DNA from 4 places in the Mesorhizobium sp. M6A.T.Cr.TU.017.01.1.1 genome. Region 1 is predicted to be linked to each of the others. Evidence: predicted binding sites of a transcription regulator. Region 1 holds the regulator's gene; each other region holds the start of a gene.
The links. The regulator PhoB, encoded in region 1, activates phosphate uptake and scavenging genes when phosphate is short. The targets are predictions, from matches to a motif close to TGTCATNNANCTGTCAT.
Positions count from the first base shown of each region.

Region 1 (6,032 bases):
GCATGCGGCCGACTTCCTGGTTGTCGAAGGTCAGATAGAACACGTCCTTGTTCTCGATCAACCGGTCATAGCCGACGACCGGAATGCCTTCGTCCAGCGCCTTTTGCACCGCCGGCCCGATGGCCGACGCATCTTGCGCAAGGATGATGAGCGCGTTGGCGCCCTGCGAGATCAGGCTCTCGACATCGGTCAGCTGCTTGCCGGGATTGGACTGCGCATCGGCGGAAATATACTTGTCGCCGGCGGCCTCGATCGCTGTCTTCATGGCGGCTTCGTCGGTCTTCCAGCGCTCTTCCTGGAAGTTCGACCACGAAACGCCAATGACCTTGTCCTTCGCCTGTGCGACCGACGCGAGCGTCAGCGACATGGCGACCCCCGCCAGGATGGCGGCTGCGAATCTCTTCATGATAGTCCTCCCTGCGCCGCGATACGGCGCGACCAAACTGGCCCGAAGGCCGGCACAAAGGCTCTATTTTTTCGAGCCTCGAAAAAATACTGGTCCAACGCCGAAGCGCTGTCAACATCAATTCTGATGGATTTTGATGTCCCTGCCGACTTTTTTCGAGCCCCGGAATAAACAATGACAGGGCCTTCTGCTTCTGCCAGTATTTGTCGGACGCTACCGACGGCTTCCGGTTCATGAGCGGCCACGGCAAGAGGGAGGAAGCAAAGGATGTCGGTTGGAATCCGTCATGACGATTTGCGTCGGCGCAACCGGGCGATGGTGATTTCGGCCGTACGCCGGGCAGGCCAGCCGTCGCGAACCGAGATCGCCGCGACCACCGGCCTCAGCCATTCGACCATATCGGCGATCTCTTCCGACCTCATCCAGGAAGGCATCCTGACCGAGAGCAAGGCGAGCGAGACCGTTTCGCTGAAACGCGGCCGGCCGCAGGTCGGCCTCAGCCTCAATCCGGAAGCGGCGGCGGTGTTGGCCGTCGTGTTGTCGCTGAATTTCCTTTCGGTCGCCGTCATCGATTATGCTGGAGAAGTGGTCGCCGAGGAACAGCGCCGGCTGGACACGCTGACCATGTCGCGCGACGAGCTGATCGACGAATGTGTCGCCATCGTCCGGCGCCGGCTCGAAGATCCCGATCTCAATATCCAAAGCGTCGCCCGCATCGCGCTGGCGATCCAGGGCATCACCGATTCCCATGCGCGCGCCATGTTGTGGTCGCCGATCACGCCGCAGACGAACATTGCCTTCGCCGACATTCTGGAACGTGAGTTCGGCATCCCGGCCATCATGGAGAACGATTGCAACATGATGGCCGTGGCGCTGCGCTGGCGCGACCCGGATCGCTACCGCGACGATTTCATCGCCATCCTGCTCTCCCACGGCATCGGCATGGGGCTGGTGCTGAAGGGCGAACTGTTCACCGGCACCCATTCCTCAGGCGGCGAATTCGGCCACATGATCCACCGGCCGGGCGGCGCGCTTTGCCGCTGCGGGCGGCGCGGCTGCGTCGAGGCCTATGCCGGCAACTACGCCATCTGGCGCAATGCAAGGCAGTTGAGCGAGAACGCCGAGCCGGTCGCCGATGTCAGCGACGCCGAGATGCGGGCACTGGCGGCCCGGGCGCGCCAGACGGACGGACCGGAGCGCGAAGCCTACCGCAAGGCCGGCGAAGCGCTCGGCTTCGGGCTCGGCAGCCTGTTCGCGTTGATCGATCCGGCGCCGGTCGCCATGGTCGGCGCCAGCGCTGCCGCCTTCGACCTGATCGAGCCGGCCCTGCGCGAGGCCATCGCTCAGACCGCCGGCGGTCAGTATTCGGGTTCGATTTCCTTCGACACCGAGCCGAACGAGCTGCCGCTGATCCGCGAAGGCTGCGCCATGCGGGCGCTGAGCTTCGTCGACCAGGAGATTTTCGCGCCGGGCGCGCAAGGGAAGTCCGGCACGGCCAGGAAGCACGTGGCCTGAATGGAAGAACGCAGCTTGAATTCAGGCAGTCTGTTCAGTCTTCCCTGATCGCATAGCCCGCGCCGCGGATGGTGCGGATGACATCGGGCATGCGGCCATTGTTGACCGCCTTGCGCAGCCGGCCGACATGGACGTCCACCGTGCGCTCGTCGATGTAGATCGTCTCGCCCCAGACATTGTCGAGCAACTGGCTGCGCGAGAACACCCGACCCGGGTGCCGCATCATGAATTCGAGCAGCCGGAATTCGGTCGGCCCGAGCCGGATCTCGCTCTTCTTGCGATAGACCCTGTGCGATTCGCGATCGAGCATGATGTCACCGACCTTCAGCACGCTGGACAGCACTTCGGGCTTGGCACGGCGCAGCAGCGCCTTGACCCTGGCCATGAATTCCGGTGTCGAGAACGGCTTGACCAGATAGTCGTCGGCCCCGGTCGAGAGGCCGCGCACCCGGTCGCTTTCCTCGCCGCGCGCGGTCAGCATGATGATCGGCAGCCGCTCGGTTTCGGGACGCACCCGAAGGCGACGGCAAAGCTCGATGCCCGAAACCGCCGGCACCATCCAGTCGAGCACCAGAAGATCGGGCACGTTTTCCTGAAGCCGGATTTCGGCCTCGTCGCCGCGCGTCACCACCTCGACCTGATAGCCTTCGGATTCCAGATTGTAGCGAAGGAGGACGCCCAGCGGCTCTTCGTCCTCCACCACCATGATGCGCGGCGCGATCATCGGCCGGTTACCCCTGTCATGTCGCCGACGCCGACATCGTCGTTTCGTCGAGCTTCGGCCGATCCGCCGGCAATTGCTGCCCGGTCACGACATAGTAGGCGTTTTCGGCGATGTTGGTGACATGATCGCCGATACGCTCGAGATTCTTGGCGCAGAACAGAAGATGCGTGCAGGCGGTGATGTTGCGCGGGTCCTCCATCATGTAGGTCAGGAGTTCGCGAAAAACCGCCGTGTATTTCACGTCGATCTTCTCGTCGGCGGCGCGCAGCTCTTTCAACGCGCCGGCGTTGCGCGACACATAGTGCTCGACCACGCCGCGGAGCTGCTCGAGAACGAGATCCGCCATCGCGTCGATACCGTGCGAGAGATTACGCGGCGTGGCGCTCTGCCCGACGGCGCTGACCCGCTTGGCTATGTTCTTGGCCAGGTCGCCGATGCGCTCGAGATCGCCGGCCATCCGGATTGCGCCAACCACGGCGCGCAGGTCTTGCGCCATCGGCTGCCGCTTGGCGATCAGCGTGATCGCGCTGTCGTCGAGTTCGCGCTGCCGCGCATCCATGATGGCGTCATCCGAGACGACGCGCTGCGCCATCGCATTGTCTGACGCAAGCAACGCGCGGATCGACGCTGCGACCATCGCGGCGGCGAGCTCGTCCATGTCGCGGATCAGCCTGTCGATGTGCTCCAATTCCTCGTCGAAAGATGCGACGGTATGTTCACCCATGATACTGTCCTCGTGCTCGAAAATTCGCCGGACCGCTTAGCCGAACCGGCCGGTGATGTAGTCCTGGGTGCGCTTGTCGTCGGGGTTGGTGAACATCTTGTCGGTCGCGCCCTCCTCGACCAGATAGCCGAGATGGAACATCGCCGTGCGTTGCGACACACGCGCTGCCTGCTGCATCGAATGGGTGACGATGACGATCGTGTAGTTCTGGCGCAGTTCGTCAATCAGTTCCTCGACACGGGCGGTGGCGATCGGATCGAGCGCCGAACAAGGCTCGTCCATCAGGATCACTTCCGGCGACACAGCGATGGCGCGCGCAATGCACAGACGCTGCTGCTGGCCACCGGAAAGGCCAGTGCCCGACTCGAGCAGGCGATCCTTGACCTCGTTGAACAGGCCGGCCTTCTTCAGGCTCGATTCGACGATGCCGTCCAACTCCGCCTTGCTCCTGGCCAGACCGTGAATGCGCGGACCGTAGGCGACGTTTTCGTAGATCGACTTCGGAAACGGGTTCGGCTTCTGGAACACCATGCCGACGCGAGCTCGCAGCTCGACGACATCGATTTTCGGGTCGTAGACATCCTCGTTGTCGAGCGTGATCTTGCCGCTTACCCGCGCGATGTCGATCGTGTCGTTCATTCGATTCAAGCAACGCAGAAAGGTCGACTTGCCGCAGCCCGATGGGCCGATCAACGCCGTCACCTGGTTCTCGCGGACATCGAGATCCACGTCGAACAGAGCTCGCTTCTCGCCGTAATGAACGGAGACCTTTTCGCCCTTCATCTTGATCGAAGGCTCGTTGGTTCCGCTACTCAGTTTCTGCTCGACGCTGGCTTCCGTCATGATGTTCATATCCTCTACTCCTTACCAGCGCCGCTCGAAGCGCCTGCGCAGTATCACCGCGATGGCATTCATGATGACCAAAAATACCAGCAAAATCAAAATCGCCGCCGAAGTCTTCTGCTGGAACCCCGCTTCAGGAAAATCGGCCCACATGAATATCTGCACCGGCAGGATCGTCGCGGGATCGGTGAAGCCACCGGGAATGTCGACGATGAAGGCGACCATGCCGATCATCAGCAACGGCGCGGTTTCACCCAGCGCATGCGCCATTCCGAGGATGGTGCCGGTCATGATACCCGGCATCGCCAGCGGCAGGACGTGATGGAATACGGTCTGGACCTTGGACGCTCCGATGCCAAGCGCCGCCTCGCGGATCGACGGTGGCACGGCGCGCAGCGAAGCGCGTGAGGCGATAATGATGATCGGCAGGGTCATCAGCGCCAGCACCATGCCGCCGACCACCGGGGCCGAGCGCGGCAGGCCGAAGAAATTCAGGAATACGGCAAGTCCAAGCAGGCCGAAGACGATCGAAGGCACCGCCGCCAGATTGTTGATATTCACTTCGATGATCGTCGTCAGCCGGTTCTTGGGCGCAAATTCCTCAAGATAGATCGCCGCCGAAACGCCGATCGGGAAGGCGATGGCGAGCGTTACGATCATGGTCAGGAACGATCCGACGACCGCGCCCCAGATACCGGCCAGTTCCGGCTCGCGGCTTGCGCCGGTGAAGAAGAAGATCGAGTTGAACCGGCTTTCGATCAGGCCGGCGCTCTTCAGCGTATCGAGCCAGACGATCACCTTGTCCGAAATCTTTCGCGATGCTTCCGGCGTGTCGATGACCCGCAGGAATGCCTGGCCGCTCGCGGCTGGCGCCGTGCTGTCCAGCGCCTCGATCACCGTGCCCTTTGCGACCGCCGTTCCGTTGGCCCCAGGCGACAGCGCGGTCAGCTTGACCGTGCCGCCATTGAACGCGACCAGCAGCGACGACGCGCCGCTCGTCAGCGTGAGCATGCCGTTTTCGCCCTCGGTCGCACCATGGCCGCGCGCCAACGCCAGCATGGCATCGTCGCCGAAGGTCAGATCGATGTCGCCGCTGCTTTGCGAAGGCGTGACGCTTGTCGAAATCGCCTCGTCCGAACCGACGTCGGCAAGCAAACCCTTGAGATAAAGGTCGGCAAAATCGTCAAGTGGAACCGCGTAGTCCACAGTTCCTCCGAGCATCCCCGGATCAGCAGCGATATCTTTGCGCAGGAACACGCCTGTGCCCGTGGAAATCAGTCCGCGCAGCAGGCGCTTGTCCTGACGGCTCGTCACATCCGGAAATTTTGCCGTAAGCGCTTCCTGGGCGATGGCGTCGTAGTTGACGGCGTCGAGTTTCGCCGGGTCTACCTTGGCCGCCGAAAGATCGATCGGCAGCGTCAGATAGTTCTGCCGCAGCGCCGGGATCGCCTGCGTGACGATCGTCGACAAGAGCAGCACAAGGAACAAGCCGGCCAACGCGACGGCTGCGGCGCCAAGCCATTTGAACCACGTTTCCGCGCGGTAACGGCCCTTCAGCCGTGCCTTCGCGGCATCGTCGGTATGAATGCTGACCGGCCGTCTGCCGGCGCCGAATGACGCGATCGCATCAGTCATATTGCTCTCGGTATTTCTGGACGACGCGCAAAGCGACGATGTTGAGGGTAAGCGTGATGCAGAACAACACCAGGCCGAGCGCGAAGGCTGCAAGCGTCTTGGCGCTGTCGAATTCCTGATCGCCCACAAGCAGCGTCACGATCTGCACCGTCACTGTTGTGACCGCTTCGAGCGGGTTGGCCGTG
Region 1 is NZ_RZTA01000003.1:29,804-35,835, reverse strand. It holds gene xylF (D-xylose ABC transporter substrate-binding protein) at 1-406, opposite strand, end outside; gene EOB36_RS01550 (ROK family protein) at 674-1,921, shown strand; gene phoB (phosphate regulon transcriptional regulator PhoB) at 1,956-2,645, opposite strand; gene phoU (phosphate signaling complex protein PhoU) at 2,662-3,369, opposite strand; gene pstB (phosphate ABC transporter ATP-binding protein PstB) at 3,406-4,221, opposite strand; gene pstA (phosphate ABC transporter permease PstA) at 4,234-5,847, opposite strand; gene pstC (phosphate ABC transporter permease subunit PstC) at 5,840-6,032, opposite strand, start outside.

Region 2 (6,032 bases), on a different contig from region 1:
CCGGTTTTCATTTCGGCGAGATATTTTGCCGAGGCCGGGATGGCCTGCTCGATATCGAAGGAATTGGCGAGGCCGCGTATCTTGGCTGTACCCGGCATGAACTGGGCAATGCCTTCGGCGCCGACCGGGCTGACCGCACTGGGATCGAAGCGGCTTTCCTTCCAGATCAACCGGGCAAAGAAGTCCTTGGGCAGACCGTTTTGGTCCGCATGAGCCTCGATCAGGTTGCAAACCCGGTCGAGCAGTCGTTGTTTGGCGGGGCGCGGCGGATCGGCCTGGACGGCTGTCACCCAGCCCAGCCCACAAAGCAAGACAAACCCACCAAGCAAGACCGGCGTCGCCCAAGGGAGCCGCATAGATCTACTCCGCCGCGGCCTTGCCAAGTTGCCCAAACCGCTGCTCGATATAGTCGGCGACCATTTTCTCGAAGTCCGCAGCAATCGACGGGCCGCGCAGCGTCGCCGCCTTCCTGCCGTCGACGAATACCGGCGCCGTCGGCGTCTCGCCGGTACCGGGCAGAGAAATGCCGATATCGGCATGCTTGGATTCACCTGGACCGTTGACGATGCAGCCCATCACCGCGACCTTGAGGTTCTCGACGCCGGGATATTTTTCACGCCACACCGGCATGTTCTTGCGCAGATCCGCCTGGATGTTCTGGGCGAGTTCCTGGAACACGGTAGAGGTCGTGCGGCCGCAGCCGGGGCAGGCGGCGACGATCGGCACGAACTGCCGGAACCCCATGGTCTGCAGGAGTTCTTGCGATACCTGCACCTCCCGGGTGCGGTCGCCATTCGGCTCCGGTGTCAGCGAGATGCGGATCGTGTCGCCAATGCCTTGCTGGAGAAGGATGCCCATCGCTGCGGACGAGGCGACGATGCCTTTTGAACCCATGCCGGCCTCGGTGAGGCCAAGATGCAGCGCGTGGTTGGAGCGGGTGGCAAGCTCGGTATAAACGGCGATCAGGTCCTGCACACCGCTAACCTTGGCCGACAGAATGATTTTCTCGCGGCCAAGACCGATCTCCTCGGCCATTTCGGCCGAAAGGATCGCCGACTGCACGATCGCCTCGCGCGTCACTTCCTGCGCGGTCAGCGGAAAGCCTTGGCGCTGGTTGTCGTCCATCAGCCGGGTCAGAAGCTCCTGGTCGAGCGACCCCCAATTGACGCCGATGCGCACCGGCTTGTCGTGCCGGATCGCCATCTCGACGATATCAGTGAACTGCCGGTCCTTCTTGTCCTTGAAGCCGACATTGCCGGGATTGATGCGGTACTTGGCTAACGCCTCGGCGCAAGCCGGATGGTCGGCGAGCAGCTTGTGGCCGATATAGTGGAAATCGCCGACCAGCGGCACGTTGATGCCGAGCCGTTCGAGCCGCTCGCGGATGGCGGGCACGGCGGCAGCGCTCTCGTCGCGGTCGACGGTGATGCGCACGATCTCGGAGCCGGCACGATGCAGCGCCGCAACTTGAGCGACTGTCTGGTCGACATCGGCGGTGTCGGTGTTGGTCATCGACTGAACGACGACAGGGGCACCCCCGCCGACCATCACGCCGCCGACATCGACACCGACCGACGTGCGGCGCGGGAAGGGAGAGGAAAAATATCCGGTCATGGCCGGCTGCCCTTTGTTAGCGCATCACCCCGAATCCCGGAATCGGTTTCCGGAAAGGATCACGCGCAAAAATCAAAATACAGTGTCCTTTGCGCGCCCGAAAGGGCGCGCGGCGCTGTAGAAGGTCCGGGCATGAGGTGGAGGAGCAAAGATGGCTTGTCAATGGCGACAGGCAGGCAGACCTACCAAATCGATAACGGGAGAGGAGACAAACAGCCCATCGTATCCGTGCCGCTGGCGGCCGGAACCATCTCCGAGTCGTGTGAAGCAGCGCTCCGGCGGCATGGCCGCCACCGGAAAGATGCTCGTGCGCCGAAACCGGCGCAGCTATTCGAGGAAAAGCGTCAATGCGTGGTCGGTTTCGCTTTCAGTTTTTCAATCTCGTCCTTGAGTGCCAGCTTGCGCCGCTTGAGATTCACGATTTCGAGGTCATCCACTGATGGATGATTCATCGCGTCATCGATTTCGCGTTCGATGTCGCCGTGTTTCCGCTGCAACTCATCAAGATGGGATGCAAGAGACATGATTGGTTCTCCCTTTCATGGTTTCCTCGATTGCAGCCGTCAAGGCGTGTCCACCGCAGGCTCGCTTCTGTGACGGCATAATGACAGTGTGCCACCATCGGGCAGCGATGTCGAATGCTGCGTGGTAGCATTCCACGACAATGTGAAATGTGATATTGGCTGCGCGCCGGTGCAAGAGAGCCCCCGGCCCCGCCCAATCAGGCCCATTTTTGGGCGCCGCAGACGTGCAGACGGTAGATAATGTCCGAACAGGAACAGGCCGATATCCGCCTCGAATATTCTCGGCTGAAGCAAGAGCACGCCGATTTCGACGCGGCCATCAACGCGATGATCGCCATGGGCTGCGACCCGCTGCAGATCCAGCGCATGAAGAAGAAAAAACTATTCCTGAAAGACCGGCTGATGGCGCTGGAAGACCGGATCATCCCCGACATCATCGCGTGAGCGAATTCCCACTTGGCGACTCGGCAAACCTGCTCATCCTGTGATCGAAAGCCTCGCAGCGCGTTCGCGCAGCATGGCGATGAGATCGTCGGTCTTTTCTCCGGAAGTGTCGATGGGAACCACAAGGCATATCGTCGCCTCGACCTTGCCGGGCGCTGAAAAGACCGGCGCGGCAAGGCATTTTGTGTAGGCGTCGACAAGACCCGAGGTCACGCAGTAGCCGACACCGCCAGCCACGGCGATATCTTCTATGAAGTCGTCGAGCAGCAATCTGCGGCCGTCTGGCAGGACGAGATCGTCTTCGGACACCATGTCTTCGATCACGGCCCTTTCGAAACCGGCGAGAAGCAACCGCCCCGAAGCGGTCCAGGGAAGCGGGATCTGCAGACCTGTGGCCGAGCTGATCCGGAACGGCCTGGTGCCCGGACTTGAATGGACGATTGTGTAGCGGCCGCTTTGCAGCATGCACAATTCAGAGGTCTCGCCTGTCTCGCGCGACAGATTGTCGACCTCCTGCCGCCCTCTCCTGAGCAGGTCGTTGCCGCGCACATAGTCCATTCCGTAGAGGTAAAGCTTTTTTCCGAAATAGACGCGATTGCCGTCGCCGGCCATTTCCAGCAGGCCCGCATCGACCAGCGAGCGCACAAGCGTGTAGGTCGTCGAGCGAGGCGCATTCACTGCCTTGGCGAGATCGCCAATCCCGATCGCACGCTGGGTCGTGTGGAGAAACTCCAGGATCTGGAGCACCCGGTTGAGACCCTTCTCGCGAGAGCCCGATGCCCTGTCTTCGTCCAGGCCGGCGTCCGGTCGAACTGCCAAGGCATTGCCATCTTGCATTACCGGCTCCTGATGTTAGTATCTGTCTTGTATAGAGTACATGCGTCTCTTGTAAGGGACAATCACGTTCATTGCAACGACGCATGTTGCTCATCCAAAGGGGAACACAACACGAAGGAGGTCGCCGTGAACGACACATCCAAAAGACGTGAATTTCTGAAAATGGCCGGGCTTGCAACGGCCGGAGTGATGGGCGCAGCAGCAACGGTCGATGTTCAGAAGGCGGCGGCGCAAGCGGCGCCGGACAGCCTGCTGCGTACTGTTCTCGATCGCGGCAAGCTGATCGTCGGCACCGGCAGCACCAACGCACCCTGGCACTTCGAGAACGATGCCGGCGAACTCGTCGGCATGGACATCACCATGGGGCGCATTCTTGCCAAGGGGCTTTTCGACGATCCGACCATGGTCGATTTCGTCATGCAGGATCCGGCCCAGCGCATTCCGAATGTGACCACCAACAAGGTCGACATCTCGATCCAGTTCATGACCATGACCGCCCAGCGCTCGCAGCTGATCAACTTCTCGCGGCCCTATTACGTCGAAGGCATCGCTCTGCTGACCCTTCCGACCGCCGAGAACAAGACCTTCGACAAGCTGCTTGCCGGCGGTTCGGCAACGCGTATTTCCATCCTGCAGAATGTCGATGCCGAGGCAAATGTGCACATTGTCCTGCCGGAGTCGCAGGTGATGCAGATAGACACCCAGGCCAACGTGCTGCAGGCACTCGAGTCGAAGCGCGTCGACGCGGCCGCCGTCGATCTTTCCACGGTGCGCTGGCTCGCCTCACGCAACCCGGACCGCTACTTCGATGCCGGCAAAAGCTGGTTCAGCATGCTTTACGGCGCGGCGCTGAGGCAAGGCGATCTCGACTGGCTGACCTTCGTCAACGCATCCTTCGCGACGGCAATGTTCGGTCATGAAACGGCGCTCTACGACGCGGCGTTCAAGGACTATTTCGGGCTGGAGCCGCCGGCCCGGCATCCCGGTTTTCCGGTCATCTGATGCAGCTGGCGGAAGGGCAGCAATCGGCGCCCTTCCGCCTCCTTCTCCTCGACGGCCCTCGGCACTGAGGCAGACGCATGGGCTACGCCCTCAATTTCAACCTGATCTGGCGGCATTTCGACAAGCTGTGGGGCGGCCTGCTGCTCAGTCTCGAGCTCGCCGTGATCTCCATAGCCATCGGCATCGTCATCGGGCTCGTTCTGGCGGTCTGGTACGTCTCGGCCGGGCGCGTCGTCCGGTCCATAATCGCCGCCTATGTCGAATTCATCCGCAACGTGCCGCTGATCCTGCTTGTCTATCTCGTTTTCTACGGCCTGCCGACCGTGGTCGATCTCGCCTACAGCGCCCAGACCTCGTTTGTCGCGACACTGTCGCTCTATAGCGGCGCGTATCTGGTCGAGGTGTTTCGCTCGGGGCTCGAAGCCGTGCCGCGCGGACAGATCGACGCTGGCAAGGCGATCGGCCTGACGCCCTGGCAGCGGCTGCTCCATGTGCGCCTACCGACGATGCTGCGGATAACGCTGCCCGCGCTTTCCAACACGTTCATATCGCTCTTCAAGGACACGTCCGTCGCCTCGGTCATTTCGGTGCCCGAGCTCACCTACGGCGCCCAATGGATCAACTTCAACACCTTCCGGATCGTCGAGGTCTACCTTGTGGTGACGGCGATGTACCTCTTGACCGGCTACGCGCTTCTCTATGCGCTTCGGCTTGTCGAGCGCCGGTTCAGGGCGGCGCACTAACATGCTTGGCCAGATCGCCTATGCCTTGCCCTTCCTAGCCCAGGGTTTTGCCGTGACACTGTGGGTGTCGCTGCTTGTCGTGGTGTTGTCGCTCGTCGCCGGCGTGATGATGGGCGTCGGCCTTGTCTACGGCCCTACGCCGCTGCGCTGGGTGGTGCGCATTTTCAGCGACACCATACGCGGCATTCCGATCCTGGTGCTCATCTTCTTCGTCTATTACGGCCTGCCTGCCATCGGCATCCATCTGGAGTCCTTCTGGGCCGCCGTGCTGGCGCTCACCCTGTTCAAGACGGCCCAGGTCATCGAATATCTGCGCGGCGCGGTCGGTTCCATACCGAAGGGGCAGTCCGAGGCGGCGATGGCGATCGGGCTGACCTTTCGCCAGCGACTGGCCTACGTCATCTTTCCGCAAGCGTTCAGGCGCTTCCTGCCGCCATGGATCAATGGCGTCACCGATGCGGTAAAGGGCAGCGCGCTGGTCTCGCTGCTGGGCATCACCGACCTGATGCACGCCATCAACCAGGTCATCGGCCGCACCTACGAGGCGATGCCGCTCTACATCCTCGGCGCAGTCATCTACTTCGCCGTCAATTACGCCCTCTCCCTGGCCAGCCGACGGCTGGAGCGGCGTTTCTCCTTCATCCGGGAATAGCAAGATGTCCATCGCCCCGCCCGCCAATCCGGCGCTTCTCGATATCCGCGACGTTTCCAAATCCTTTGGATCCGTCGAGGTCCTGCGCTCCGTCAGCCTAAAGGTGACACGCGGCGAGGTGGTGACTGTCATCGGGCCTTCCGGCAGTGGTAAGACCACGCTGCTGCGCTGCGTCAACTTTCTCGAGAGCTACGATAGCGGCTCCATCCGCATCGA
Region 2 is NZ_RZTA01000029.1:10,978-17,009, forward strand. It holds gene EOB36_RS11955 (lytic transglycosylase domain-containing protein) at 1-356, opposite strand, end outside; gene ispG (flavodoxin-dependent (E)-4-hydroxy-3-methylbut-2-enyl-diphosphate synthase) at 361-1,614, opposite strand; gene EOB36_RS11965 (YdcH family protein) at 1,959-2,138, opposite strand; gene EOB36_RS11970 (YdcH family protein) at 2,379-2,582, shown strand; gene EOB36_RS11975 (IclR family transcriptional regulator) at 2,616-3,419, opposite strand; gene EOB36_RS11980 (transporter substrate-binding domain-containing protein) at 3,546-4,421, shown strand; gene EOB36_RS11985 (amino acid ABC transporter permease) at 4,499-5,164, shown strand; gene EOB36_RS11990 (amino acid ABC transporter permease) at 5,166-5,816, shown strand; gene EOB36_RS11995 (amino acid ABC transporter ATP-binding protein) at 5,821-6,032, shown strand, end outside.
Region 2: a site for PhoB is predicted at 2,208-2,224, ahead of EOB36_RS11965 (YdcH family protein). Genes of this name have one in related genera too.

Region 3 (6,032 bases), on a different contig from region 1:
CCGCCTCGACGACGGCGGGCAGGAACTGTTCGTCAGGGATGCGGCACTTGCGTCGCCAAATGGTATCTTCGCCGATGGTGGCCGGCTGATCGTCGCGTCCTGGGGCAAGGGCATCAAGCCGGATTTCAGCACCGCGGAACCGGGCGGCCTGCTTTCGGTCGATCTCGCCACCAGGACAGTTTCACACCTGCCCGGCGCGCAAAAATTTGCCAACCTCGACGGTGTCATTGTCGTCGGCGACAGCGTCTACGCCACCGCCTACATGGCCGGCAGGCTCTACCGTTACAAGGCCGGCGGCAAGCCTGAGGCAGTCGCGACTTTCAAGCCGGGCAGCGCCGACATCGGCACCGACGGCAAGTCGACCATCTATGTGCCGCAGATGAACGAGGGCGAAGTCGCGGCGCTCTCCCTCGACTGAGCTTCCCCAGCGATTGACCGCCGACCGGCTATTCCGGTCGGCGGTTACTCCGCCTCCGTCTTCCTTGCCAGTTGCGCCCGCGCGTCCCTGATCGAGGCGGCGAATGTCACCAGCGGCCGCTTGACACCGTGCTTGATCAGCATGCGCCGTGTCTGCTGCGAAGCGCCTGCTATTATGAAACGGACGCCGGCGCGCCTCGCCTTGTGGGCGGCACCCTCAATGACGTTGGCGGCCGTCGAATCGAAGAACGGCACCGCCGAGCAATCGAGGATGAAGTTCTTGCGCTGGTCGGCGATGCGGTCCAGCACCGTGCCGACGGTCGAAGCGGCGCCGAAGAAGAATGCGCCAGAGATCCGGTAGACGACGGTATCGGCGTCGCTCGCCTCGCTGGAATCATAGGCGCCGCCACCGTTGCTGCCGTCAGCGACATCGTCCTGCACCAGCGGCAGGTCGGTCTCCACGGCGATGCTCTTGGCCATACGGTCGATGAACAGGATCGAGCCCAGCGCGAAGCCGACGATGATGCCTTCGGTAAGATCGCGGAACACGACGATCAGGAAGGTCGCCATCAGCACCAGTGCGTCGCCGCGTGAGGCGCGCAGCAGGGTGGCAAAAGCCTGTTTTTCGAACATGTTCCAGCACACCACCGCCAGCACGCCGGCAAGAGCTGCGAGTGGGATGTAGCTGGCCAGCGGCGCCGCCACCAGCATGAAGACAAGCAGGAACAGCGATTGCAACATGCCCGAAACCGGCCCATGCGCGCCGGACCGCACGTTGGTCGCGGTGCGGGCAATGGTGCCTGTGGCGCAGATGCCGCCGAACAGGGCGGAGGCGATGTTGGCGAACCCTTGCGCCACCAGTTCGCAATTGGAGCGGTGCCGACGTCCCGTCATGCCGTCGGCGACCACGGCCGACAGCAGCGATTCGATGGCGCCGAGCAGCGCGAAGGCAACGGCGTCCGGCAGCACCGCGATCGCCTTGTCGAGGCTGAGCGCCGGCAGCGCCGGAAAAGGCAGGCTGCGCGGAATGCCGCCATAGCGCGTGCCGATCGTTTCCGCCGGCAGCGCCAGCAGCGCCACGACCAGCGAGGCGAGCCCGACGGCGATCAGCATGCCCGGCCAGCCGGGGCGCCACCGCTTCAGCCCGACAATGGTGGCGATGGTCAGCACCGCCACCAGCGTCGCCGATATGTTGAGCGTGCCGGCGGCCTCACCGATCGCCACGAGCTTCGGCAGCAGTGGCCCGGGCTCGTTGCCGGCGAGCTTCAGCCCGAACAGTTCGACGATCTGTCCGGAAAAGATGATGATGGCGATGCCCGCGGTGAAGCCGACGGTCACCGGGTAGGGGATGAATTTGATATAGGTGCCGAGTCTGAGATAGCCGATGGCGAGCAGGAAAACGCCGGACATCATCGTCGCCAGAAGCAGCCCATCGATGCCTTCGCGCTGGACCGTCGCCGCCACCAGCACGATGAAGGCGCCGGCTGGACCGCCTATCTGGAAGCGACTGCCGCCGAGCGCCGAGACGATGAAACCGCCGACGATGGCGGTGAACAGGCCGCGCTCCGGCGTCACGCCGGAAGCAATCGCGATCGCCATCGACAGCGGCAGCGCCACGATGGCCACGGTCAATCCGGCGATCGCATCGGCCTTGAAATGCCCAAGCGTATAGCCCTCGCGCAGCACCGTCACCAGCTTCGGTGTGAACAGTTCGGAAAATGCCGGCTTTGCCGGACTTTGGGCCGGTTGATGAATTGCCCGCCGGGTTCGATCCATGGACTACCTTCCGCTCCTGATGCATGTCGCCCAAAAATGCTGAGCGGTTTTGGGGCATGCATAAAACCAAGAAGGCGGCGGGATCGTCGGCAGGACTGTCGGCGGTCGCCGTCGCGACTTTGTCGGCTCAGCCCGGCGGGTTCCGCGGCACGACCGGCTTGAGGCGCACGCCCCTGCCACCGCGCTCGCTGGCCTGGTTCTCGCCGATCAGTTCCACGCCGGCCCCATCGAGGGCCTGGATGACCTTCATCAGCGTATCGACCACGCCCCTGACCACGCCGTCGCTCGCTTCCATGCGCTGAATGGTTGGAAGTGAAACCCCGGCGCGCTCGGCGAGCGTCTTCTGATCGATGCCGGCCAGCGCCCTTGCGGCGCGCATCTGCGCGGCAGTGATCATCGGCTAAAAACCCCCGTCTGAGTCTGCATTCCCATGCATAATACTATCATTTTGATGGTTCAAGCATCATGATGCATATGTCAGACATGCACGCACCAAGATCGGTTGTGTCCTGCAGAGCTTGCGTGCCAGCTAGGACAGTAGGCCCTCGGGCGCCGCAAATTCGAGGAGAATTAGCCGCAGCGTCGTTCTGACGGCCGGTTCAGCCGCCGTCGGTGTGCCCGCGCCATCGCTGTAGCGTCCGTGCGGCCAGCCAGCACAGCATCGCCCAGGCGAAGCCGGCACACCAGCCGGCCAGCACGTCGGACGGCCAATGAACACCGAGATAGACGCGGCTGATGCCGACCAGCAGGGTCGTCAGCACCGCAAGTGCCAACACATAGATCTTGGTCGTTCGCCCAGGCAGGAAGCGCGACGCCATGCTGCCCAGCGTCAAATATGTCACCGCCGACAGCATCGCATGGCCGCTCGGAAACGAAAGCGTCGCCACGTCGGCGAGATGCGAGACCAGATCGGGGCGCGGCCGGTCGATTCCGAGCTTCAGCGTGCTCGACAGGGCCTGCCCGCCCGCCACTGCCACGAAAACGAGAAACGCTGGTCCCGGTCTGTGGATCAGCAGCAGATAAACGATCACCGCAGCAGTGGTCAGCACGAGCACGCTGGCGCTGCCGAGGCTGGTGAGGTCGCGCATCGCTCCTTCCAGCCATGGCGGTCCGATCGGATTGTCAGGCTGGCCCGCTTCACGGAAAGCGAGCAGGATTTCCGTATCGAAGGCGTGCGGCGTGGTGTCTCGCGCCACCTCCATCAGCTCCTCGAACCCCCACAATCCGCCGGCGATGACCAGTCCGGCCAGCAGCACCGGGAATTCGATCCAGTTGAGCAACTTGTTTGCGGTATTCTTCATCGACCCTCGCAATTACAATTTTTGCAGATAGGGTCCGAGCGTTATCAGCGCCACAGCTGCGACGGCGAGCACGATGCCAGTCGCCTGCAACGCATTGACGCGCTCGCCGAAGAAGACCAGGGCCACGACGTTCACCGACACCAGCTGGATCACCGCCGACAGGCTGAAAGACACCGACATGCCGAATTCACGGATCAGCCTCAGCATGATCAGATTGCCCAGCGAATAGAGCGCCAAGGTCAGAACGATCTTGCCGAGGCTCGGCGCCAGTCCCCATTGCTTCGCCGCCGTCGCCGCCAGCAGGAAGATCACTGTAGAAATGCCGAGCTGCCCCAGTCCCCAAAAACTCACTTTTTGTCCCTCTCGAAGCGGTGCTTCCGCGCCTGCAGCAGATCTTGTTTCCGAAGCATCGGTCGCGGTCAAGCGGGGCTGATCATGGACATGAAATCGGGGCTGGAAATTGGCCGGCAACGTCATCAAACTGTGATCTCCCGGCGATACGCGGTCAGTCAAGCAAGACGCTCCAGCCATCCCAAAGAAGCCAGAGGCAAGCCCCCCATGACTGAACATCGCTCGACTGAACATCGCTCGACCGAACATCGCTCCCCCGACGCCCAGTTCCGCACCAGTCTGCTCGAGGAAAACGATGGGCCAGGAACCAATCCCACTGACAACAAGACGATGGGCGAGATCATCGCCGCGCGTTTCTCGCGCCGCGGTTTTCTACAGGGATCGCTCGCGGCAACCGCCATCGCCGTCACCGTCAGCCCGCTCGCGCTGATCCTCGCCGACGATGCCCGCGCCGCCGGCGGCTCGGCCTTCACGTTCGACGAGGTCGAGGCAGGTGTCGACGACAAGCATCATGTCGCTCCGGGCTATGACGCCGACGTGCTGCTGCGCTGGGGCGATCCGCTGTTTGCCGATTCGCCGGAATTCGATCCGACTAAACAGTCGGCGCAGGCTCAGGAAAGACAGTTTGGCTACAACAACGACTATGTCGGCTACATCCCGCTCGACGGCTCGGCCGAGCATGGCCTGCTGGTGGTCAACCACGAATACACCAACCCGCATCTGATGTTCCCGGGCCTCGTCACCATCGTCGATGGTGAGGCCAAGCAGGCGCCGCTGAGCAAGGAACAGGTCGATGTCGAGATGGCCGCGCATGGCGGCACCATCGTCGAGATCCGCAAGGTATCAGGCAAATGGCAGGTGGTGCGCGACGGCAAGCTCAATCGCCGCATCACCTCCAACACCGAGATCGCGCTGTCCGGCCCCGTCGCGGGCCACGACCGCGTCAAGACCAATGCCGACCCGACCGGCACCAAGGTCATTGGCACCGTCAACAATTGCGCCGGCGGCGTCACGCCCTGGGGCACCTATGTCATGGCCGAGGAAAATATCCACGGCTATTTCTCGGGCGAACTGCCGGCCGGTCACGCGGAAGCGGCCAACTACAAGCGCCTGGGCATTCCCGAGGGCGCCTATGAGTGGGCGGCGCATTACGACCGTTTCGACCTCGGCAAGGAGCCGAACGAGGCCAACCGCTTCGGCTGGATCGTCGAGGTCGACGTCAACGATCCGACTTCGACGCCGAAGAAGCGCACCGCCATGGGCCGCTTCAAGCATGAAGGTGCTGAATCGATCGTCGCCAAGGATGGCCGTGTCGTCTTCTATCTCGGCGACGACGAGCGTTTCGACTATGTCTATAAATTCGTCACCACAGGCAAATTCAACGCCGAGGACCGTGCCGCCAACCTGGATCTTCTCGACGACGGCACGCTCCATGTCGCCAAATTCGCCGAGGACGGGTCGGTCGAATGGCTGCCAGTCGTCTTTGGCCAGGGTCCGCTAACCGCCGAGAACGGCTTTGCCAGCCAGGCCGACGTGCTGATCGAGACCCGCCGTGCCGCCGACCTGCTCGGCGCCACCAAGATGGACCGCCCCGAGGATATCCAACCCAATGCCGCCAATGGCAAGGTCTATGTCATGCTGACCAACAATTCGAAACGCAAGGCCGACCAGGTCGACGCCGCCAACCCGCGCGCCGAAAACGCCTTCGGCCACATCATCGAGATCGTCGAGGACGGCGGCGATTTCACTGCTGCCAAGGGCAAGTGGGAAGTGCTGTTGAAATGCGGCGACCCCGCCGTGGCCGAAGTCGGCGCCACCTTCTCGACCGCAACGACCGCCAATGGCTGGTTCGGCATGCCGGACAATTGCGCGATCGATGCGGCCGGCCGGCTCTGGGTTTCGACTGACGGCCAGGGCCCGAAGGCGACCGGCCGCACCGACGGCCTGTGGGCGGTCGACACCGAAGGCGAGGCGCGGGCGACATCAAAGCTGTTCTTCCGCGTGCCGATCGGCGCCGAAATGTGCGGCCCGCTATTCACGCCGGACGACCAGACCGCTTTCGTCGCCGTCCAGCATCCGGCCGATGGCGGCGAAGACTGGGAGCCTTTTGGCCGTCCCTCTTACTATGAGGACTTGTCGACCCGCTGGCCCGACTTCAAGCCCGACATGCCGGTGCGGCCGTCGGTC
Region 3 is NZ_RZTA01000141.1:759-6,790, forward strand. It holds gene EOB36_RS29680 (ATP/GTP-binding protein) at 1-418, shown strand, start outside; gene EOB36_RS29685 (SulP family inorganic anion transporter) at 463-2,193, opposite strand; gene EOB36_RS29690 (helix-turn-helix transcriptional regulator) at 2,321-2,590, opposite strand; gene EOB36_RS29695 (phosphatase PAP2 family protein) at 2,793-3,494, opposite strand; gene EOB36_RS29700 (hypothetical protein) at 3,507-3,845, opposite strand; gene EOB36_RS29705 (PhoX family phosphatase) at 4,053-6,032, shown strand, end outside.
Region 3: a site for PhoB is predicted at 3,966-3,982, ahead of EOB36_RS29705 (PhoX family phosphatase). Genes of this name have one in related genera too.

Region 4 (6,032 bases), on a different contig from region 1:
GGGAATTGCAGGCGATCGCCTCGTCGGTGATCGGCGGCACTTCGCTGTTCGGCGCCGTCGGATCGGTGCATGGACCGCTGCTCGGCGCCTTCATCCTAGCCACCATCAACAACGGCGCCAATCTGCTCAACGTCAACGCCTTCTGGCAACGCATCATCACCGGGGTGCTGATCATCGTCATCGTCTATTTCGACGGCCTGCGCCGCCGCGGCAAGTAGACCATATTAACAACCGCCGGCCCGGCTCTAGCGGGGACGGCGGTTCCATGAACAGACTGGATTGAAGCATGAAAGCCGTCGTCTGCCGGTCGCCCGGCGAGCTTGTTCTGGAAGACCGTCCGGCGCCGAGCACGCCACCGCCGGGCTGGGCGCTGGTCGCGGTCAGTCATGTCGGCATCTGCGGCACCGACTATCACATCTTCGAGGGCAAGCATCCGTTCCTGGCCTACCCGCGCATCATGGGCCACGAGGTTTCCGGCACTATGATCGAGGCCGGCGACGGCGTCGATCTGGCCGTCGGCGAGCCGGTGGTCATCAACCCCTATCTCGCTTGCGGCAAATGCATCGCCTGCCGGCAAGGAAAACCGAATTGCTGCGTGAAGATCGAGGTGCTCGGCGTGCATCGTGACGGCGCCATGTGCGAACGCATCCTGGTGCCGGCGCAAAATCTTTATCCGGCAAACGGCCTGTCGCTTGCCGATGCCGCCGCCGTCGAATTCCTGGCGATCGGAGCGCATGCCGTGCGGCGCTCGCTGGCACAGCCAGGCGCGCGCACCCTGGTCATTGGCGCCGGGCCGATCGGGCTCGGCACGGCGCTGTTTGCCCGCATCGCCGGTCTCGACGTGACGCTGCTCGACATGAGCGCGGAGAGGCTGGATTTCGCCGCTAGCGAACTCGGCTTCGCGACCCTCGACGGTTCGCGGACGTCTGCGACCGATCTGGTGCGGGAGGCGACCGGCGGCGAAGGTTTTGACGTGGTTTTCGACGCCACCGGCAACACCCAGTCCGTCCAGTCGGCCTTCGCCCATGTCGCCCATGGCGGGACGCTGGTCCTGGTCAGTGTCGTCAAGGACGACATCGTCTTTTCCGATCCCGAATTCCACAAGCGCGAAATGACGCTGATCGGCAGCCGCAATGCGCTGCGCGCCGATTTCGACCATGTCGCCGCCTCGATCCGCGATGGCGCCGTGCCGCTGGCGAAGCTCGTCACCCATCGCACGACGCTGGGCGAGACGCCGCGCGACCTCGCCCGCTGGGCGCATGAGAAATCCGGCCTGATCAAGGCGGTGATCGAAGTCGGGTCATAACACGGCAGGCGGTGAGCCCGGCCCGAATGACAACGCCCCGCGCAGGTCGACCCCCACTCCGTCTCGGCTTCGCCGAGCCACCTCTCCCCCGAGCGACGGGGTAGAGGAAGGGTGCGAGCCTATTGCAGCCAACGCTCCTCAACCAGACTCCCTACTTCTCTCGCCGTCAGCGGGCTCCCTTCCTCTCCCTCCGGAGGGGGGAGAGGTGGCTCGGCGAAGCCGAGACGGAGTGGGGGAAGGCGGTCCTCAAACGCCAAACCGCTGACATGTAAGCGCGACCGAGCTGGTATGATATCAGCGTGGGTCAGATAAATCACGGTCTCGTATAAGGCCGGCACTACCTACAGCGCCGACAGTTTGAGCTCGACGCGCTCAGCCGGAAACCGCGTTTCGGCGAACTGGATCGGCTGGCCGTCCGGCGTGACGTTGACGGCGACCGTGACCAGCACGATGGCGCCGGGCTGCAGATCGAGATCGGCAAGGTCGGCGGCATCCGCGTGGCGCGCCGACAGCACCGTCGATTGCCTGAGATAGTCACTGATGCCGAAACGCTGGAGCGAAGCGGTCACCGATCCAGTTTCCGCGATAGCGGTCTCGATGCCTGCGAAGCGTTTTGCATCGAACCAGCCGGTGGCACGCGAGACCGGCTGTCCATCGGCTTCACCGCGTGTCTCAAGGCGGATGACGCTGGAACCCTTGGCTAGACCTAAGCCTTCGGCGACACGCCGGCTGGCCGGCTCGACCGCCGACTCGAGCAGCACGCTGCGGCGCTCAGACGCTTGCCCTTGCAAGCCCTCCGAAAAACGGGTGCGGGCGCCGATCGGATAGGACAGGCGCTTGCGCGAAAGCACGAAAGTGCCGCGCCCCTGCTCGGCCCTGAGCACGCCATCCTGCACCAGTGCTGCGATGGCGCTGCGCACCGTATGGCGGTTGACACCATAGCGCTCGGCCAGCGCGACTTCCGGCGGCAGCGCGGTATTCTCGGCAAAGTCGCCGACGGCGATCGAACGCAGGATTTGATCGGCGATCTGCCGCCACAGCGAGACGCCGCTGCGCCGCTCTATGCTGCTGGGCTGCCCGATCATGTCTTGCCCCGATCTTTTCGCCCGTGTCATGCACCCGTCATAGACACGCATTAGATAATAGGTATAATTTGTATAATTGTCTATATCAATAGACAAATTTTCGATGCAAGGGAATGTTAACCATGCGAGGACAGGAAGCGCGCGATCAGGCTCAGCGCAAGGCCGTTATGGCAACGCTGGCGCAATCGACCGGCGACGATATCGTCCGGCTGTGGAACGAAGCCGGCCTGCCTTCTGAGGCGGAACTCCTGCGCGGCCCCGAAACCGGCTTGGTCACCGTGCGCGGCCGCATCGGCGGCGGCGGCGCGCCGTTCAACGTTGGCGAGGCGACGGTCACCCGCGCTACCGTCCGGCTCGCCTCCGGACAGGTCGGCCACTGCTACGCGCTGGGCCGTGACAGGCAGAAAGCAAAACTGGCGGCGATCGCCGACGCGCTCTGGCAGGACCCTGCCCTGCGCCGTGAGGTCGAGACCAAACTCATTGCGCCGCTGCAGGCCGCACTGGCCAGCGCACGTGAACGGCGTCGCGCCGAGACGGCGGCAACGAAGGTCGATTTCTTCACCATGGTACGCGGAGAAGACTGATGGACATCGTAACCCAAGCGATCGAAGGCGGCTTTGCCGATCCGGTGTTCGACGCCCAGACGGTGTTCCGCGCCGTGATGGACGCAATGGCGCGGCCGGGCACCCTGCAGCCTCTGCCGGTCTTTGCCCGCCCGCCGGCGCCGCTATCAGCCACCGCGGGCGCCATTGCGCTGGCGCTGTGCGACAACGACACGCCGCTGTGGCTCGACCCCGTTTTGCAGGCCCCAGTAGCGGTGAAATCCTGGCTCGGCTTCCACACCGGCGCGCCCCTGGCCAACACGCCGGCCGATGCGCATTTCGCGCTGATCGCCACGCCGGCCGAAATGATGGCGCTCGACGGCTTCTCACAAGGCACCCAGGATTATCCCGACCGCTCCACGACGCTGATCCTGCAAGTCGGCGATCTCGTTTCAGGTGCCCCTCTGTTGCTCGAAGGTCCCGGCATCGAAAAGACTGCAAGCATCGCGCCGGCGCAGATGCCGCGCCATTTCGTCGAACAGTGGAAGCAGAACAACCAACGCTTTCCGCGTGGCGTCGACATCGTCCTCGCCACCCCGGACGGCGTTGCCTGCCTGCCGCGCACGACGCGCATCAAGACGATGGAGGCGTGATATGTATGTCGCGGTAAAAGGCGGCGAAGCGGCCATCGCCAACGCCCACAGCCTGCTCGCCGACCGCCGGCGCGGCGACCGTTCCGTGCCGGCGCTTCGCCTCGACCAGATCGTCGAGCAACTGGCGCTCGGTGTCGACCGGGTGATGAGCGAAGGCTCGCTCTACGACAGGGAATTGGCGGCGCTCGCCATCGTCCAGGCGCGCGGCGACATGATCGAGGCGATCTTCCTGGTTCGCGCCTATCGCACGACGCTGCCGCGCTTCGGCTACACACGGGCGATCGACACCGGCGCGATGCTGGTCGAGCGGCGTGTCTCGGCGACCTACAAGGATCTTCCCGGCGGCCAGCTTCTCGGCCCGACCTTCGACTACACCCACCGGCTGCTCGATCCCGAGCTTGCCGCGGGCGGCGACGTCGCCGAGCCGCAGCAGCGTGCCAGCGAGGCGGAAGCCATGCCCCGTGTCTCCGCCATCCTCGCCCGCGAAGGCCTGATCGAGCCCGACGGCGACATGCCGCAGGACCATGTCCCCGGCGACATCACCCGCGAGCCGCTAGAATTCCCGATGGCGCGCGACATCCGCCTGCAGGCGCTGTCACGCGGCGACGAGGGTTTTTTGTTGGCGCTCGGCTACTCCACCCAGCGCGGCTATGCCCGCAACCATCCCTTCGTCGGCGAGGTTCGCATCGGCGAGGTGGAGCTGGAACTCGACGTGCCGGAGCTGCCCTTCGCCGTACCGCTCGGCTCCGTGCGTGTCACCGAGTGCCAGATAGTCAACCAATTCAAGGGCTCAGCCAAGGCGCCGCCGCAATTCACCCGCGGCTACGGCCTCGTCTTCGGCCAGAGCGAGCGCAAGGCGATGGCCATGGCGCTGTGCGACCGGGCGTTACGTGCTTCGGAATTCGGCGAAGATGTCGTCGCCGCAGCCCAGGACGAGGAGTTCGTCATCTCGCATTCCGACAATGTCCAGGCGACCGGCTTCGTCGAGCATCTGAAGCTGCCGCACTATGTCGACTTCCAGGCCGAGCTCGACCTGGTGCGCCGCATGCGCGCCGAGCATGATGCTCGCGAAAACGCCGGCAAAGCCGAGGAGAAAAGGGAGGCAGCGGAATGACCGCACAACCGACCGACATCGCCACCTACAACTTCGCCTATCTCGATGAGCAGACCAAGCGGATGATCCGCCGGGCGATCCTCAAGGGCATCGCCATTCCCGGCTACCAGGTGCCGTTTGCCTCACGCGAAATGCCGATGCCCTATGGCTGGGGCACTGGCGCCGTCCAGGTCACCGCTTCGATCATCGGCCCGGACGATGTGCTGAAAGTCATCGACCAGGGCGCCGACGACACCACCAATGCGGTTTCGATCCGTGCCTTCTTCAAGAAGGTCGCCAATGTCGCCGTCACCACCGAGACGGCGAAGGCGACCATCATCCAGACCCGCCACCGCATCCCAGAACATCCGCTGACATCAGGCCAGGTGCTGGTCTTTCAGGTGCCGATTCCCGAACCTTTGCGCTTCCTCGAGCCGCGCGAGACCGAAACGCGGAAAATGCATGCGCTGGAGGAATACGGCCTCATGCATGTGAAGCTCTACGAGGACATTGCCAGGCACGGCCGCATCGCCACCACCTACGCCTATCCGGTCAAGGTCGAGGGCCGCTATGTGATGGATCCCTCGCCGACGCCGAAATTCGACAATCCGAAGATGCATCGTTCGCCGGCTTTGCAGCTATTTGGCGCCGGCCGCGAAAAGCGCATCTATGCGCTGCCGCCTTTCACCGATGTGGTCAGCCTCGACTTCGAGGACCATCCGTTCGAGGTGCAGACCTTCGACCAGCCCTGCGCGTTGTGCGCGGCTGAGAACGTCTATCTCGACGAGGTCATCCTCGACGATCATGGCGGCCACATGTTCGTGTGCTCCGACACCGATCATTGCGAGAAGCGGCGCGAACAAGGCCATCGCGGCCGCCTTGCGCCTGAAACCCCTCTTGCCCTGGAAAAAACGGAGCCGGCGCAATGACCGACGAGCCGCTGCTGCGCGTTTCAGCGCTCTCCAAATTCTATGGCTCGCGCGTCGGCTGCGAGAACGTCACCTTCGACCTGTGGCCGGGCGAGGTGCTGGCGGTGGTCGGCGAATCCGGTTCCGGCAAGACGACGCTGCTCAACTGCCTGTCGACCCGGCTGCTGCCGAGTTCCGGCGCCGCCAGCTACCGCATGCGCGACGGCCAGTTTCGCGAGCTCTACCGGATGAGCGAGGCCGAGCGCCGCTTCCTGATGCGCACCGACTGGGGCTTCGTCCACCAGAACCCCGCCGACGGACTGCGCATGACGGTGTCCGCCGGCGCCAATGTCGGCGAGCGGCTGATGGCGGTGGGCGACCGTCACTATGGAAAAATCCGCGCCACTGCCGTCGACTGGCTGTCGCGCGTCGAGATTGACGAAGA
Region 4 is NZ_RZTA01000020.1:28,170-34,201, reverse strand. It holds gene EOB36_RS09150 (ABC transporter permease) at 1-218, shown strand, start outside; gene EOB36_RS09145 (zinc-binding alcohol dehydrogenase family protein) at 287-1,306, shown strand; gene phnF (phosphonate metabolism transcriptional regulator PhnF) at 1,648-2,391, opposite strand; gene phnG (phosphonate C-P lyase system protein PhnG) at 2,514-2,975, shown strand; gene phnH (phosphonate C-P lyase system protein PhnH) at 2,975-3,586, shown strand; gene EOB36_RS09125 (carbon-phosphorus lyase complex subunit PhnI) at 3,588-4,700, shown strand; gene EOB36_RS09120 (alpha-D-ribose 1-methylphosphonate 5-phosphate C-P-lyase PhnJ) at 4,697-5,608, shown strand; gene phnK (phosphonate C-P lyase system protein PhnK) at 5,605-6,032, shown strand, end outside.
Region 4: a site for PhoB is predicted at 2,416-2,432, ahead of phnF (phosphonate metabolism transcriptional regulator PhnF). Genes of this name have one in related genera too.